3 regions of the Arthrobacter sp. Helios genome follow, and region 3 is predicted to be linked to each of the others. Evidence: predicted binding sites of a transcription regulator. Region 3 holds the regulator's gene; each other region holds the start of a gene.
The links. The regulator LexA, encoded in region 3, represses DNA repair genes until DNA is damaged. The targets are predictions, from matches to a motif close to TCGAACANNTGTTCGA.

Region 1 (3,271 bases), 810 kb from region 3:
TGCAAGCGGCGGCCGGGCAGCGCCAGTCCAGCCGGCAAACGATATCCGGGCCGCTGGGTTCCAAGGCCGGTTCCCCGGCAGGGTTCCACCGCAGGGTTACTCCGCCGGGTTCCACACTGCTCAGCAGGCCTTCACGACCGGCAGCTCATCCCACTCGGTGGTGTATCGGGGGGAGGAGAACTTCCGGGACATGGTCCAGTCCGGTTTCGCATTTGAGAGACCGGCCAGGCCCAAACCGATGCTGGCGGCACCGTACTTGTCCGCAACCTTGCCCAGGAGCTCACCAATATGCCGGTGCTCATGGGCGGAGACGAATTCGTCGAACACCGGTTGCGCACCGGCGTCGGACAGGCCGCTCAGCATCACACCGGCCTTGGTGTAGGGGACGCCCTCAACGATGGAGTCCTCCAGCGCGCCGACAGCGGCCCGGGTAAGCACCACAGGATCGGACGTGGGGCTTTGCAGCCGCACCGTGACGGAGGGGAACGACGCCGCCTTCTGGCTGAAGTGAGAGGTTCCGGCATAAGCGGTAAGCACCCGGGCCTGCTGCCCCTCGCGTTCCAGCCGGGCCGCTGCCTGCTGGGCGTAAATGCTCATCACCTGCCGCATCTCCGCCGCCGTCGTCACCGGTGCCGAAAAACTGCGGGAAAAGATCAGCTGCTGCCGGTCTGCGCGCTCTTCCTCCAACGGCAGGCAGGAGGTCCCGTTCAGTTCCAGGACGGTACGCTGCAGCGTAACGGAGAAACGGCTGCGGATCAGTGCCGGATCTGCCGCCTTCAGGTCCGCGACGCTGCGGATGCCCAGCGCGTGGAGACGCTTGCCCAGCTTGGTTCCCACGCCCCAGAGCCCGGTCACCGGGACGCGGGACATAATGGTCTCCACCACGTCCGGATCCATGGTGTCCAGGTTGCAGACTCCGCCCAGATGCTTGTTCTGCTTGGCGATGCGGTTGGCAAACTTCGCCAGCGTTTTGGTGGTGCCGATGCCCACGCAGACCGGCAGGCCGGTGTGGCGGGCGACGGCGGTGCGGATGTCCGCACCCTGGGTATCCAGTTCTTCTGCCGTGCCGGCCAGGCCCAGGAACGATTCGTCGATGGAGTAGACCTCCTGCCAGAGCGCGTACCGGCCGAGCAGCTCCATGACCCGGGAGCTGAGATCGCCGTAGAGCTCGTAGTTGCTTGAACGCTGGACCAGGCCAAGCCGCGGTGCGGCGTCGGCCAGCTTGAACCACGGTTCTCCGGTCTTGATGCCCAGCGCCTTGGCTTCGTCCGACCGGGCCACCACACAGCCGTCATTGTTGGAGAGCACCACCACCGGAATGCCTGCGAGCGCCGGATCGAACGCGCGCTCGCAGGAGACGTAGAAACTGTTGACGTCCACCAGGGCTATCCGGTGCAGCCGCGGTATTACTGGAGTGGGCGCTGGACCCGGCCCTGGACCCGGCCCTGGCACACGAGCTGGGCCGGGCAGGGCGGAGCTGATAACGGCGTCAGCACGGAGTCCGGGCCGTGACGCCACTGCCTCGGAGCCGCCCGCGTCCGAGAGGTCAGTCTCAGACATGGTGCAGGCACCGTGTCACAACGCCCCAGATGGAAAGCTCCGCCGGGTCCGGCACCGGAATGTCCTCATAGTGGGGATTCTCCGCGGCCAGCACTATGCCACGGCCGGCCAGCCGGAGCCGGCGGACCGCCAGCTCGCCGTTGAGGACGGCGACGACGACGGCGCCGTCCCGCGGTGTGAGGGAACGGTCAACGATCAGTTCGTCGCCGTCGCTGATTCCAGTGCCGGTCATGGAGTCCCCGGACACCCGCACGATGTATGTGGAGGTGATGTCGCGGATCAGGTGCCGGTTCAGGTCGATCCGGCCATCGAAGTAATCGCGGGACGGGCTGGGAAAGCCCGAGGCGGCATCGGCGTCGGACAGCGCCTGGCTGCGCGGCGAGGAGCCGGGAACATTCCCCGAAAACACTGGCATCCGCAGCCTTTCTTAGAACATACTTTCGAGTCCTCTCAGATTAGCACTGCGAAGCCCCAAAGCCGGGCCTCATCGCCAGGGTGTGCGGGGCGCTCAACCGAAGGCGCCCGGCCTGCGGTACCCGCTGCGGTGTGGTAACCGGAGGGTCTCCGTCAGGGATACCGTTTAACCTATGAATGTCGAGGTGCACATTCCGCCGAAACTTGGGCGGGAGCTGGAAGAACTGGCCGCGGAACAGGATGTTCCCGTGGAAACGCTGATTCTCAACGGGGCCAGGCTGCTTCTGGAGCACCGTCACAGGCGCAACCACGTGCAGTCCTGATGGTCGTCCCGGGATAGTGTCCTGCCATCCGCAAGACGCGGGGGTGCAGAAAGGCAACAGCCATGAAAATCACTCTGGCAAGCATCTTTGTGAACGACCAGGCCAAGGCTCTGGACTTCTATACCCGGGTCCTCGGCTTCGAGAAGCGGGCCGATGAGCCCGCCGGCGGCGCCCGTTGGCTCACCGTCGGGAACCCCGGAGAGGAAGGCGGCGTCGAACTGCTGCTGGAACCGAGCGGACACCCGGCGGTGCCGCCGTTCAAGGAAGCGCTGGTGCGCGACGGAATTCCGTTCAACTCCTTCACTGTTGAGGACGTCCAGGCGGAGTATGAACGGCTGCTGGGCCTCGGAGTGGAATTCACCCAGCCGCCGGTCCAAATGGGCCCGGTGACCACGGCGGTCTTCTCCGATACCTGCGGCAACCTCCTGCAGATCGCGGCAATGGAGTCCTGACCGGGCACCACCTCGCCGGGGGTCACTGGATCCTGCTCTCTTACCGGGACCCACCGCCCCACCGGGGGGTCACTGCCCCACCGGGGATCACCCTCACGGGGGGTCGCTGAATCCTGCCCTGCGTGTCCGGCTGATGTGACTCAGCCCACGGCGCCAGTTGGTGACGACACACCGGCTTTCGCCGACAGTCCTGCGGGGGAGAAAAGCGAGAACAGTGAGGGTATTAGTTGACAGTCCTGCATGAGACGATCCGGCACGAGGCAGCGCATGGAATGCCCGGCCGCATGAGCCCCGGCAACCGCGCCCGCGGCTATCTGGGTGCCGTGATGTTCGCCAGCCGCTGGCTCCAGGCACCCCTCTATCTCGGCTTGATCGTCGCCCAGCTGCTCTACGTTGTGACCTTCATACGGGAGCTGTGGCACCTGGCCACGCACATCACCACCCTGAACGAGGCGGAGATGATGCTGATGGTCCTGGGTCTGGTGGACGTGGTGATGGTGGCCAACCTGATCATCATGGTCA
Region 2 (3,271 bases), 750 kb from region 3:
GTCCGCAGCCCGGGCTCCGGGTCCGGAGAACATGGCATCGGGGACAGCGTGCGCAGCTGACTCCGGCATCTCGAGTCCGAGGTGCTCCCAGGCGGCCCGGGTCGCGATGCGTCCGCGGGGTGTGCGGCCCAGCAGGCCTTCCCGGACGAGGTACGGTTCCGCGACGGTTTCCACCGTCTCCGGCTCCTCGCCGACGGCGATCGCGAGCGTCGACAGCCCGACCGGTCCGCCGTTGAATTTGGTCACCAGGGCGTGGAGCACGGCGCGGTCCAGCCGGTCCAGCCCGCGTTCGTCCACCTCATACATATCAAGTGCCGCTCCGGCCGTGCGGGCGTCAATCTGGTCGACTCCGTGGACCAGCGCCCAGTCGCGGACCCGGCGCAGGAGCCTGTTGGCGATTCGCGGTGTTCCGCGGGACCGTCCGGCGACTTCGGAAAAGCCGGCCGAGTTGACCTTCATGTCCATCAGCATGGCCGAGCGCCGCAGGACCAGCTCCAGTTCCGCGGTGGAGTAGAACTCCAGGTGCCCGGTGAAGCCGAACCGGTCACGCAGGGGTCCGGGCAGCAGCCCGGCGCGGGTGGTGGCGCCCACCAGCGTGAAGGGTGGAAGGTCCAGCGGAATAGCCGTTGCCCCGGCGCCCTTGCCCACGACGATGTCCACCCGGAAATCCTCCATGGCCATGTACAGCATTTCCTCCGCAGGACGGGACATCCGGTGGATTTCGTCCAGGAACAGCACTTCGCCTTCCGTGAGGGAGGAGAGAATGGCGGCCAGGTCTCCGGCATGCTGGATGGCCGGTCCCGAACTGATGCGCAGCGGAGCGTTCATTTCCGCGGCGATGATCATGGACAGAGTGGTTTTGCCGAGGCCGGGAGGACCGGAGAGCAGCACGTGGTCCGCACTGCGGCCCCGGAGCCGCGAGGCTTCCAGGACCAGGGAGAGCTGTTCGCGGACCCGCTTCTGACCCACGAAGTCATCGAGGTTCTTCGGGCGCAGGGCGGCTTCAATGGCCTTGTCGTCCGGATCCGGCGCGGCCGTGGTGAGCGGTTCGGCGGCGGCCACGCTAGCCGGCCTGCTTCTGCGGTGCGCGGGAGCGGGCGGCGTCCTGGCCGAGGCGGCGCAGCGTCAGGCGCAGGATTTCCGCGACGTTGCCGACCTTCGCCGTGTCCGGATGCTCGGCAGCGGTGGCCTCGATGGCGGCGGTGGCGTCCTTTTCGGACCATCCGAGGCCGGTCATGGCTGCCAGCACCTGGTCATTCCAGGCCGGGGCTCCGGCCGGTGCTTCAGCGGTCCCAAGCGGCACGAGTTTGTCGGCGAGTTCCAGCACGATGCGGCGGGCGCCCTTCGGTCCAATGCCGGAAACCTTGCTGAATGCCTTGTCATCCCCGCTGGACGCTGCGACGCGCACAGCCTCGGGGCTGTGCACAGCCAGGACCGCGAGGGCAAGGCGCGGGCCGACGCCGCTGACGCTGAGCAGAATCTCGAATACTTCCCGCTCCCCCGGGTCCGCGAAGCCAAACAGGGTCATGGAGTCCTCACGCACGATCAGTGCGGTATGAACCTGCGCTTCGGTACCTGTCCGCAGCGACGCGAGGGTCTGCGGCGTTGCCTGGATAAGCATGCCGATACCGTTGACGTCAATAACGGCAGATGAGATGCCAACGTGCGCTACAACGCCGCGAAGGGAGGCGATCATGTGGGAACTCCGAGCAATAATCCGGGAACTGAAAATAATCCGTGAACTGAATAGAACATATCTACGAACAGCCTACTGGTCCGCTCCGGATTTCCCGGCACTTCAGCGGCGGGCGCGTTTTGCCTTGGCCTCAGCCTCGGCCCACATCCGCTGCGCCGCGGTCAGGCCGCCCTGCACCGGGCCGCCTCCGGAGGAAGCTGAACCGGCTGTCGAAGCCTGGCCGGGCCCCAGCGCGCCGCGGCGCCAGGCATGGGTGATGGCCAGTGCCAGCGCATCTGCCGCGTCGGCCGGCCGCGGCATCTCGTCCAGGCGCAGGATCTTGGTGACCATGCGTCCCACGGCTTCCTTGTTCGCCGAACCGGAACCTGTCACCGCGGCTTTCACCTCGGTGGGGGTGTGCAGGGCCACCGGAATGCCGCGGCGCGCGGCGGCGGCTATCACGACGCCGGAGGCCTGGGCGGTGCCCATCACGGTACTGACGTTGAGCTGGCTGAACACCCGTTCCACCGCCAAAACATCAGGGGTATGGGTGTCCAGCCACAGTTCAATCGCCTCGGAAATCGCCAGCAGGCGGGCATCCAGAGCGGTGCCCGCTGCCGTACCGGCGACCCCGACCGCCACGAGGGTTGCCCGGCGGTTACCTTCCACGTCCACCACGCCCAGCCCGCAGCGGGTGAGGCCCGGGTCCACCCCCAGGACCCGGATCGGCACGGCGGGGCGCTCAGTCTTCTTCGAGCTGCGCGAGGACGTCCGCGGAGATATCGGCGTTGGAGTAGACGTTCTGGACGTCGTCCAGGTCCTCCACCGCGTCGACCAGCTTCATGAACTTCCGCGCGTTGTCTGCGTCGAGCTCCACGTGCATGGAGGGCAGGAACTCTGCCTCATCGGTGTCGTATTCGATTCCGGCTTCCTCAAGGGCGGCGACGACGGCCCGCAGGTCCGCAGCTTCGGAGATGATCTCGAAGTTGTCCCCGGCCTCCTTGACTTCGTCAGCACCGGCGTCGAGCACCGCCATCAGCAGGTCATCCTCGGTGAGGTCCTTCTTCGGCAGCGTGACAACGCCCTTGCGGGTGAACATGTACGCCACGGAACCGGGGTCGCCCATGTTGCCGCCGTTGCGGGTCACGGCGAGCCGGACTTCGGAGGCGGCGCGGTTTTTGTTGTCCGTGAGGCACTCGATCAGCAGTGCGGTGCCCTGCGGTCCGTAGCCCTCGTACATGATCGTCTGGTAGTCGACGGCTTCACCGAGCAGGCCGGCGCCGCGCTTGACGGCCCGGTTGATGTTGTCAATGGGAACAGAGGTCTTTTTGGCCTTCTGGACGGCCAGCTCCAGGCCGGGGTTGCCGGCCATATCGGCGCCGCCTGCGCGGGCCGCAACTTCAATGTTCTTGATCAGCTTGGCAAAGGACTTGGCACGCTTGGCATCAATGACGGCCTTTTTGTGCTTGGTGGTTGCCCATTTCGAGTGGCCCGACATGCTTTACGCGTCTCCTCTGATCATTTGAATAAATAGTTCGTGGATGCGGCTCTCCCCCGTGACCTCCGGATGGAACGAGGTAGCCAGCAGCTTTCCCG
Region 3 (3,271 bases):
CGGTCGCGGCTGCTGGCTGTGCTGGAACTCTGTGAGCGGCTGGTCAGCGCGCCCGACGCCGGTGAAGTTGTCTGGGCGTCGAGGACCAGCACATTCGCCCCCGGCGAGGGCTACTCCCCGCCGGACGACTCCTCGCCGGCGACCCTGAACGTTGCCCCGCTGTCCGTCGCCGGACGGCTGCGCGACGGTCTCTTTGACGGCCACACTGTGGTCCTGACCTCGGCGACGCTGGCGATCGGGTCGGAATTCGGTCCCGTAGCCGGTGGTCTTGGCCTGGTGGGCGCGGCCGCACCGGCCTGGACCGGCACCGACGTCGGCAGCCCCTTCGACTATCCGCGGCAGGGTGTGCTCTACGTAGCCCGGGACCTGCCGAAGCCGGAACGGGGAACATCACCGGCTCAGCTCGACGAACTGGAAGCGCTGCTCAAGGCCTCCGGAGGCGGTGCCCTGGGCTTATTCTCCTCCCGCAGGGCAGCAGAGGAGGCTGCCGCGGCGATGCGGCTCAGGGTTGATTTCCCGATCCTGTGCCAGGGCGAGTCCTCTATGTCAGCGCTGGTGAAGCAGTTTGCCGAGGAGGACGCCACCTGCCTGTTCGGAACCATGTCTCTGTGGCAGGGCGTCGACGTTCCGGGGGAGGCCTGCCGCCTGGTGGTGATCGACCGCATTCCCTTCCCGCGGCCCGATGATCCACTGATGACGGCACGCACCCGGGCCGTGGCGAAAGCCGGCGGCAACGGGTTCATGACGGTCTCCGCAACCCATGCCGCTGTCCGGCTCGCCCAGGGCGCTGGACGGCTGATCCGGGCATCGGGTGACCGCGGTATGGTCGCCGTTCTTGATTCCCGGCTGGCGAATGCCCGTTACGGCGGGTTCCTGCGTGCGGCCTTGCCGCCGTTCTGGTCCACCACCGACCGCAGCGTCGCCCTGGGAATCCTTGAACGGCTCAGCGCTGCCCAGAAAGCGGCGTCCTAGCAGGGACGTGAGGCGGGCGGTGAAGCAGGCAGCCAGTGGAGCGGGCGGCTGCCGGGGCCTTCCCGTTCCTGTGCTGCCTCCTTCGGGAAGCGGCTAGAGGGACCGCATCACGGAAACAACCTTGCCCATGATGGTCGCGTGGTCGCCCATGATCGGTTCGTAACGGGTGTTCTGGGGCAGGAGCCAGGTGTGGCCGTTGCGCTGCCGGAAGGTCTTGACCGTGGCCTCGTCATCCAGGAGCGCAGCCACAATGTCACCGTTCTCGGCCGTCGGCTGGCGGCGGACCACAACCCAGTCGCCGTCACAGATCGCCGCGTCAACCATTGAATCGCCGGAGACCCGGAGCATAAACAGCTCGCCGTGGCCGACCAGCTGGCGCGGCAGCGGGATCATCTCCTCGACGACCTGATCGGCCAGGATAGGACCGCCGGCAGCGATCCGGCCCACGAGGGGGACCATAGCCGTGTCCACGGCCGTCGTCAGCTCCGTAACGTTCGACTCCGCAGCGGAATCCGCCTCCGCTGACTTGGCCCCGGCACCCGCTCCCGCCCCGGTCCGCTCGGTGTGCATCAGCAGGGGCACGAGGATCTCCATTGCCCGCGGACGCTTGGGGTCGCGGCGGATGTAGCCCATTTTTTCCAGCTGGCTCAGCTGATGGGTCACGCTGGACAGGCTCGCGAGCCCCACCGTGTCGCCGATCTCCCGCATGGAAGGCGGGTAACCGTTGGCGGTAACGGAAGCCTGGATGGTCTCGAGGATCTTCTTTTGCCGGGGCGTCAGCGACTTGGGACGGATGGAACCGGTCTGAGCGGACACAGCCGGACGGCCTTCGGAGTTGGTCCTACGGGGCACTTCGGCTTCCCTTCGAGCATCCGGCCGGGCCGGGGCGGTTGGTGCTGGTCACTGCAATGTCAGTGGTGGATGGTTCCCTGATTTCGAACGGCAAATCAGTAAATCAGAGCAAATCAGAGCCAGTCTGAGTAATCCTGAGCAATTTTGAGCAGTACAGACAAAATTCAGATTCACTGCGGCTCCGGTTTAGTGCCGGAACCGCGGGAATGGCTTCTCCACTTGTCTTAACGCTAGGGGAGCGGAAGGTCATTTTCAAACATTTGTTCGAGTGAGTCTCGACATCGTTCGTAGATAGATGCTAGAAAAGGAACAGCAGGAATCGAATACATGTTCGATTCAAGGTTGCCAACTGTTCGAAGTCAGTTTCGAAGCCGTGGAGTTACGGCTGTATCCGGACCTGGTTCGAACCGGAAAGGTTTTGCCATGACAGTTCAGCTTGCGGCACCCCGCACATCCCTGAGCTTTGCCCGCCCTGCCCGCACCTCCCAGACTTCCCGCACCTCCCAGACTTCCGGCCCCGCCCAGGCTTCCCGCTCCGCCTCCACCGCCGCTGCGGCGCCGAGGCAGGCAGCGTCCGCTGCGCCGCTCCGCCTGACCCGCCGCGGACGGCTCCTGCTTGTGGGCGCCCCCATCATGCTCGGCGGGGCAGCGCTCCTGACCTTCGTCGGCTTCTTCACCGCACCGGCTCTGGCCGCAGGCGGCTCCGGCGAGGTGACCCGGACCCAGCAGATCAGCGTCAGCACGGGAGACTCGCTCTGGGGGCTGGCGGCCGAATACGCACCGGAGCGGGATCCCCGCGAAGTGATCGCCGACATCATGGAACTGAACAACCTCTCGGACGCCGTGGTTCCCGCCGGTGCCCAGCTGTACATTCCGGTTTCCGGCTAGCACTCCTGCAATGGTTCCCGCAATGGTTCCGGCAGCAGAGAAGGCGGGCCGGATCCGACGGGGCTGTCCCTTCCGGAGCTTTATCCAGCGTCACCTTGAGCCGCGGATTCTGTGCGGAGGAGGGTGCGGCTTAAGCTGGACAGGTGACTGAACAGCTGGAAAAACTCAACCGACTTCCCCTGCGTGACGATCTCCGGGGGCTCACTCCCTACGGTGCGCCGCAGCTGGAAGTGCCCATCCTGCTGAACGTCAACGAAAACACCCATGGACTGCCCCAGGAAGTGCAGGAGGCAATCACCGCCTCTGTGCAGCAGGCAGTGCCCGGGCTCAACCGGTACCCGGACCGGGAATTCACCGAACTCCGGGAACGGCTCGCCGCCTACCTTGGGCACGGGCTGGGTATCGAAAACATCTGGGCCGGCAACGGCTCCAATGAGGTTCTGCAGCAGGTGCTGCAGGCTTTCGGCGGGCCCGGCCGGACTGCCATGAGCTTCCCGCCCACCTACTCGATGTACCCGCTGCTTTCCAGCGGAACAGGCACCCGTTACCTCACCGGCGA

Region 1: umuD (translesion error-prone DNA polymerase V autoproteolytic subunit) is a predicted target of LexA. The motif match lies at 1,989-2,004, and genes of this name have one in related genera.
Region 2: ruvA (Holliday junction branch migration protein RuvA) is a predicted target of LexA. The motif match lies at 1,748-1,763, and genes of this name have one in related genera.

Annotation. Positions count from the first base shown of each region.
Region 1 is NZ_CP095402.1:1,663,187-1,666,457, reverse strand. Features, by position in the region: gene ArtHe_RS07420 (Y-family DNA polymerase) at 121-1,380, opposite strand; gene umuD (translesion error-prone DNA polymerase V autoproteolytic subunit) at 1,553-1,975, opposite strand; gene ArtHe_RS07410 (hypothetical protein) at 2,148-2,297, shown strand; gene ArtHe_RS07405 (VOC family protein) at 2,360-2,749, shown strand; gene ArtHe_RS07400 (TIGR00645 family protein) at 3,034-3,271, shown strand, end outside.
Region 2 is NZ_CP095402.1:1,599,069-1,602,339, forward strand. Features, by position in the region: gene ruvB (Holliday junction branch migration DNA helicase RuvB) at 1-1,062, opposite strand, end outside; gene ruvA (Holliday junction branch migration protein RuvA) at 1,064-1,696, opposite strand; gene ruvC (crossover junction endodeoxyribonuclease RuvC) at 1,799-2,407, opposite strand; gene ArtHe_RS07115 (YebC/PmpR family DNA-binding transcriptional regulator) at 2,418-3,173, opposite strand; gene pdxT (pyridoxal 5'-phosphate synthase glutaminase subunit PdxT) at 3,177-3,271, opposite strand, start outside.
Region 3 is NZ_CP095402.1:848,909-852,179, forward strand. Features, by position in the region: gene ArtHe_RS03695 (ATP-dependent DNA helicase) at 1-972, shown strand, start outside; gene lexA (transcriptional repressor LexA) at 1,066-1,788, opposite strand; gene ArtHe_RS03705 (LysM peptidoglycan-binding domain-containing protein) at 2,248-2,712, shown strand; gene ArtHe_RS03710 (histidinol-phosphate transaminase) at 2,856-3,271, shown strand, end outside.